One region of the Mesorhizobium sp. Arg314 genome, then DNA from elsewhere that is predicted to be linked to it. Evidence: riboswitches for the same ligand, from Rfam matches in the RefSeq annotation. Region 1 holds a riboswitch; the other holds the start of a gene.

Region 1 (3,205 bases):
ATCCGGCGCCAGCTCGCCGGTCAGCATCTTCAGAAGCGTCGTCTTGCCGGCGCCGTTCGGTCCGACCAGACCGACGCGGTCGCCGCGCTGGATACGGGTCGAGAAGCCCTTGACCACGGTGAGGTCGCCGAAGCTCTTTTCGATGCCCTTGGCCTCGATCACCAGCTTGCCGGATTCGGCGGCGTCGCTCGCCAGCATAGTGGCGGTGCCTTCGGCGCCGCGATGGCTGCGGAAGCGCTGGCGCATCGTCTGCAGTTCGCCGAGGCGGCGCATGTTGCGCTTGCGCCTGGCCGTCACGCCATAGCGCAGCCAGTGCTCCTCGCGCACGATCTGGCGTCCGAGCTTGTGCTGGTCGCGCTCTTCCTCCTCCAGCACCTGGTCGCGCCATTCCTCGAAATGGGCAAAGCCCTTGTCCAGCCGGCGGGTCTGGCCGCGATCGAGCCAGACCGTGGCGCGCGAAACGCGCTCGAGAAAGCGGCGGTCGTGCGAGATCAGGATCACCGCCGACGAGGTGCGGGCAAGTTCTTCTTCCAGCCATTCGATGACCGACAGGTCGAGATGGTTGGTCGGCTCGTCAAGCAGGAGGATATCGGGCTCCGGCGCCATGACGCGGGCGAGGGCGGCGCGACGCGCCTCGCCGCCGGAAAGGTCGTTCGGCCGCTCCTCGCCGGTAAGGCCGAGATGTTCCGTCAGATAAGTGGCGCGATGCGGATCGTCGGCCGGGCCGAGGCCCGCCTCGACATAGGCGCGCACGCTGGCAAAACCATCCATATCCGGCATCTGCGGCAGATAGCGGACCGTTGCCGAAGGCTGGCGGAACACCTCGCCGTCCTGCGGCTCGATCATCCCGGCGGCGATCTTGAGAAGCGTCGACTTGCCCGAGCCGTTGCGGCCGACCAGCGCGATCTTCTCGCCGGCGGATGCGCTGAGTGCCGCGCCGTCGAGCAGCGGGGCGCCGCCGAAGGTCAGTTTAATGCCGTCGAGATTGAGGAGTGGCGGCGCCATGTCAACTTTCTGGAAATGTCAGCTTTCAGGAAGGGGATAGGGGTGGGCCAGAAGCAACGCCCGGCCGCGCTCAAGCGCGACGCCAAGCCGCCCTTTGACCTCGTTTGATATAGTGAGCGAGGAGCCGAACGCCACCTCGACGCGGTCCAGCGGCCATTTGGCGCCGGTGACCGTCAGGCCCGAAAGCTCGGAGAAACCGAGCACCGAAAACAAGGTGCCGTCATCATAATCGAAGCTGGCCTTGCCAGGCAGGATGGGAACGCCCTCTTGCGCGCCGCTGGTCAGCAGCACTCGCGTGCCGGCAGCAGCCAAGCGCACGGCCAGCGCCAGATGCAGGAACGCATGGTCGGCGCGCTTGCCGCCGAAGGCGCCGGCAAGCACGAGACTGGTGGCGCCGCGCTGAAGCGCCTCCGCTATGGCGAGCTCGCCATCGGTCATGTCCTTCTCGGCCGGAAAGACCTTGCGCGGCACGTCGGCCAGATCTCTCGGCAGGTTCGCCGGTACCGAGTCGAAATCGCCGACCCAGAGCTCCGGCACCAGGCCAAGCAAGCGGGCATGGCCGATGCCGGCATCCGCGGCGATGACGCGCGAACCCTCGATCTGGCGTTCGAGCCGGGGCGTGCGGATGAGTTCGCCGCCAAGCAGGATGGTGAATGTGCCCATGGCCGTGGCCCTTACCAGCCCGGCGTGCGAAACGGAAGCCGGGCAGCGCCGCACGTCGCGTCCAAGGTCCCGCCCGAACGTTGGAGCGGCTCAGCGATTGATAGAATTGCAGAGCCGCTCCAAGGCTTTATCCTTGCGCAATTCCGGACGGAAAACCGCTGCGCACTTTTCCTGGAATTGCTTTAGCTGCCCGGCAAACTTCCGCTTGCGCGCCGCTTCGGCCGGGCCTATCTGTCGAAACGCTCTAACGGGGTGCCGGACGTGATCCGGCTGAGAGGCGAAAGCCAACCCGCTGAACCTGATCCGGTTTGTACCGGCGGAGGGATTAGACGTTTCGGACCATCCGACGCCTCAATTCCTTGTCACTCGAACGAAGGAGGCGCCGATGCGCGCGATATTGTCCAAGCTTATTCTCGCAACCGGTCTTGTTTCGCTTCTGGCAGGCGTTGCGCCTGCCACCGCAAAGGACAAGCTCACCATCTACACCTATGAAAGCTTCACGGCCGACTGGGGGCCTGGACCGGCCGTCAAGAAGGAATTTGAGGCCGAGTGCGGCTGCGATCTCGAATTCGTCTCGGTCGCCGACGGCGTAGCCTTGCTCAACCGCGTCAAGCTGGAGGGTGCCAGCACCAAGGCCGACATCGTGCTCGGCCTCGACACCAATCTCACCGCAGATGCCAAGGCGAGCGGCCTGTTCGCGCCGCATGGCGAAGTCTCCGGCATCAATGTGCCCGGCGGCTGGAAAGACGACACTTTCGTGCCCTTCGACTATGGCTATTTCGCCGTCGTCTACGATACCGAGAAGCTGAAAACCCCGCCCAAGAGCCTGAAGGACCTGGTCGAGGGCGCCGGCACGGACAAGATCGTGATCCAGGATCCGCGCACCTCGACGCCGGGCCTCGGCCTGCTTCTGTGGGTGAAGTCGGTCTATGGCGACAAAACGCCGGAGGCCTGGGCAAAGCTCAAGCCGAAGGTGCTGACGGTGACGCCGGGCTGGAGCGAGGCCTATGGCCTGTTCACCAAGGGCGAGGCACCGATGGTGCTGTCCTATACCACCTCGCCGGCCTACCACATGGTGGCCGAGAACACCGAGCGCTACCAGGCCGCTTCTTTCGAGGAAGGCGAATACCTGCAGATCGAAGTGGCGGGCATCACCACGACGGGCGCTACGAACCCGCTGGCGCAAAAGTTCATCGCCTTCATGACAGGGCCGAAATTCCAGGATGTCATTCCGGAAACCAACTGGATGTTCCCGGCCGGCAAGACCGACAAGCCGCTCAACCCGGCCTTCGACAAACTGGTGAAGCCGACCAAGACCTTGCTGTTCAGCCCGCAAGAGGTCGCGGCCAACCGCAAGGCGTGGGTGGATGAGTGGCTGGCGGTGATGAGCAAGTAGGCTTCAGGATGGCGCTTGAACACCCCCCTCTGGCCTGCCGGCCATCTCCCCCGCAAGGGGGGAGATCAAGCGCTCGGCCACTTTCGCCAATCGCCAACGTTGCAAGAGTGGCACGGCGATCGAAGCTGCCAATCTCCCCCC
Region 2 (3,205 bases), on a different contig from region 1:
GCCTATCTGGCTCCGAACTTCAGCAACCGTGACGGACGCACCCCGCACAGCTAATTCATGGGCGACGGTGAGGCCTGCCACACCGGCGCCTTTGACAAGGACGCGGCGCATGGCTCAGCGCGTCTCCTGATCTTTCTGCGCCAAAGCCTGTTTTTCCGCCCCGGGCGTTTCGACGGGCATATAGAGATCGCCGCCTGCGCGATATTTCTCCGCCATGGCCGCCATCCCCTCCTTCTGGGCTTCGGCGCGAATGTCGTGGGAGATGCGCATGGAGCAGAATTTCGGCCCGCACATCGAGCAGAAATGCGCCAGCTTGTGCGCTTCCTTGGGCAAGGTCTCGTCGTGGAACGAGCGCGCCGTCTCGGGATCGAGCGACAGGTTGAACTGGTCTTCCCAGCGGAACTCGAACCGCGCCCGCGAAAGCGCGTCGTCGCGGATCTTCGCCGCCGGATGCCCCTTGGCGAGATCCGCGGCGTGCGCGGCTATCTTGTAGGTGATCACGCCGGTCTTGACGTCGTTGCGGTCCGGCAGGCCGAGATGTTCCTTCGGCGTCACATAGCACAGCATCGCCGTGCCGAACCAGCCGATCATGGCGGCGCCGATTCCTGAGGTGATGTGGTCATAGCCCGGCGCTATGTCCGTGGTCAGCGGCCCCAGCGTGTAGAATGGCGCTTCGCCACAGACGGCGAGCTGCTTGTCCATATTCTGCTTGATCTTGTGCATGGGAACATGGCCAGGGCCCTCGACCATCACCTGGCAGTCCTTGGCCCAGGCGATCTTCGTCAATTCGCCAAGCGTTTCCAACTCGGCGAACTGGGCTCGGTCATTGGCGTCGGCGATCGAGCCGGGACGAAGGCCGTCGCCGAGCGAGAAGGAGACGTCATAGGCTCTGGCGATGTCGCAGATCTCCTCGAAATGCTCATAGAGGAAGCTTTCGCGATGATGGTGCAGGCACCATTTCGCCATGATCGAGCCGCCCCTGCTGACGATGCCGGTAACCCGTCCGACCGTCAGTGGGATGTAGTGCAGCCGCACACCGGCGTGGATGGTGAAATAGTCGACCCCCTGCTCAGCCTGCTCGATCAGCGTGTCGCGATAGACCTCCCAGCTCAGATCCTCGGCGACGCCATCCACTTTCTCCAGCGCCTGGTAGAGCGGCACCGTGCCGATCGGCACCGGCGAGTTGCGCACGATCCATTCGCGAATGTTGTGGATGTTGCGGCCCGTCGACAGGTCCATGACCGTGTCGGCACCCCAGCGAATGGCCCAGACCATCTTTTCGACCTCTTCGGCCATCGAGGAAGTGACGGCGGAATTGCCGATATTGGCGTTGATCTTCACCAGGAAGTTGCGGCCGATGATCATCGGCTCGCTTTCGGGATGGTTGATGTTGGCAGGAATGATCGCGCGGCCGCGCGCCACCTCGTCGCGCACGAACTCCGGTGTGACGAAATCCGGGATCGATGCGCCGAACGCCTCGCCATCCTGTTGCAGCCTGCCGAGCACGATCTCGCGGCCAAGGTTTTCGCGGATGGCCACGAATTCCATCTCGGGCGTTATGATTCCGGCGCGCGCATAGGCAAGCTGCGTTACCGCCTTGCCTGTCTTTGCTCTCAGCGGGCGGTTGCGGACGGAAAATTCCCGAGTCAGGCGCTCTCCTGTCGCAAATCCGTTGTCCTCCGGCCTGACATGGCGGCCATCATAGGGCACGACATCGCCGCGAGCGGCGATCCAGTCCTGCCGAAGGCGGGCAAGACCCTTTTCGATGTCCGTTTCAATCGCGGGGTCGGTATAGGGGCCTGAGGGATCGTAGACCGTCACCGGCGGCTCGCCGGCAGTCGGGTGGACCGCGATCTCCCGCATGGGCACCCTGATCTGTGAATGGAGGACGCCGGATTTGTGGATCTTGCGCGACGCCGGCAGCGGTCCGGTCGACACGGTGGGGGTCAAGGCATTCATTTGAGGCTCCTTTGCTCGTTGCATTGGAGACCCAGTTCTGTGCCGGAAGGATGAAAAGACGCTTCGACCTGCCGCTTGAGACAGGTCCTCGGGCATAAGCTCCCGCCAAGCGCTTGCACCGTCCCTACGCCAGTATGAACTGGATCAGGTTCAACGGGTCACTGCGCCGCAAAAGCCAGCAGTATCTCAGCCCCTTGCCGGGACTCCCCTGGTGAATGCCTCAGGTTGAACGGGCCGGCGCCATCTTGTCAAGCGCATTCGGCCGGCAATTGCGGCTCATTGCCGTCGTGAACAGAAGGCAGCCCACGAAACTCAGGCGAACGCCCAGACGTCCTCGGCCTGGAAGCCGACCTGGTAGCCGGCGGTCTTCAGCTTGACCACGACCTGGCCGATCTCGGCGGCCGGCAGCGCGCCGACTTCGACCTTGATCATGCCGGGACGGTAGCGCTGCAGGTCGAGCTGATCGAACACCATCCAGTCGGCGCCTTCGCAGTCGACCAGGAAAGCGTCGATATGAGCGATGCCGTTGCGGTCGAGCAGCGTCTGCAAAGTCTCCGAAGGCACCTCGATGTCCTTCAGATGCGGCGCGAAACTGTTGAAATTGGCGTCCGCCTCGCCCCACGCATTCTTGCCCGACATCAAATTGGTGTCGGTCACCGACGAGCAGCCGATGAACTCAATCGGCAGCGTGCCCGACTCGAGCGCCGCAGCATCGAAGGTGTGGACGGTGATGGTTCCCTTGCTTTTGGTCACCGCCACCGGTTCTATGACGAAGCGGCTGGTATCTGGGTAATTGGCGCGCAACCGCTTCTGGTTGTAGGGGATCGGCTCGACCAGCATGGCGCGCGCGCCCGGAATGCGGTGCAGCCAGGGCGTCACGTCGTCGAACAGCGCGCCGTCGCAGGCGCCGACATTGACCATCTGGAACGGCCGTCCGCCGAAACGCGCCTTGAGCGCCGCCTTGGCCAGGAACTTCGTGCCGTGCAACGCCGGCCCGCGATCGAGCAGGCCTGCCGGAAGGCCGAGCGAGAGCAAGACGCGCGCGAAGCTGGAAAGCGAGTTCATGACTTGTCTCCGGGAATGACCTGCAGCGCCGCGCGGCGCCCGCCCTGGCTTGCTGCCCAAAGCGCCATCAGTGGCGCGGCCAGCAGCAGGAAGGGCGGCAGAAGATTGGGGAAGTAGATGCGGGTGTCGTGGATCGGGAAGACCGTGAACTTTGCCAGCACGCCAAGCACAAGCGCCGCAA

The links. A riboswitch is a leader RNA that binds a small molecule or an ion and turns the genes downstream of it on or off. The one in region 1 is predicted to bind thiamine pyrophosphate.
Region 2: another riboswitch for thiamine pyrophosphate. It lies ahead of thiC (phosphomethylpyrimidine synthase ThiC); the one in region 1 lies ahead of thiB (thiamine ABC transporter substrate binding subunit).

The regions. Positions count from the first base shown of each region.
Region 1 is NZ_JBSKBP010000016.1:31,849-35,053, reverse strand. It holds gene ACWGS9_RS18635 (ABC-F family ATP-binding cassette domain-containing protein) at 1-1,005, opposite strand, end outside; gene ACWGS9_RS18630 (thiamine diphosphokinase) at 1,024-1,668, opposite strand; TPP riboswitch at 1,907-2,010, shown strand; gene thiB (thiamine ABC transporter substrate binding subunit) at 2,054-3,064, shown strand.
Region 2 is NZ_JBSKBP010000009.1:186,316-189,520, forward strand. It holds gene thiO (glycine oxidase ThiO) at 1-111, opposite strand, end outside; gene thiC (phosphomethylpyrimidine synthase ThiC) at 115-1,959, opposite strand; TPP riboswitch at 2,063-2,179, opposite strand; gene ACWGS9_RS12610 (FkbM family methyltransferase) at 2,272-3,024, opposite strand; gene ACWGS9_RS12615 (hypothetical protein) at 3,021-3,205, opposite strand, start outside.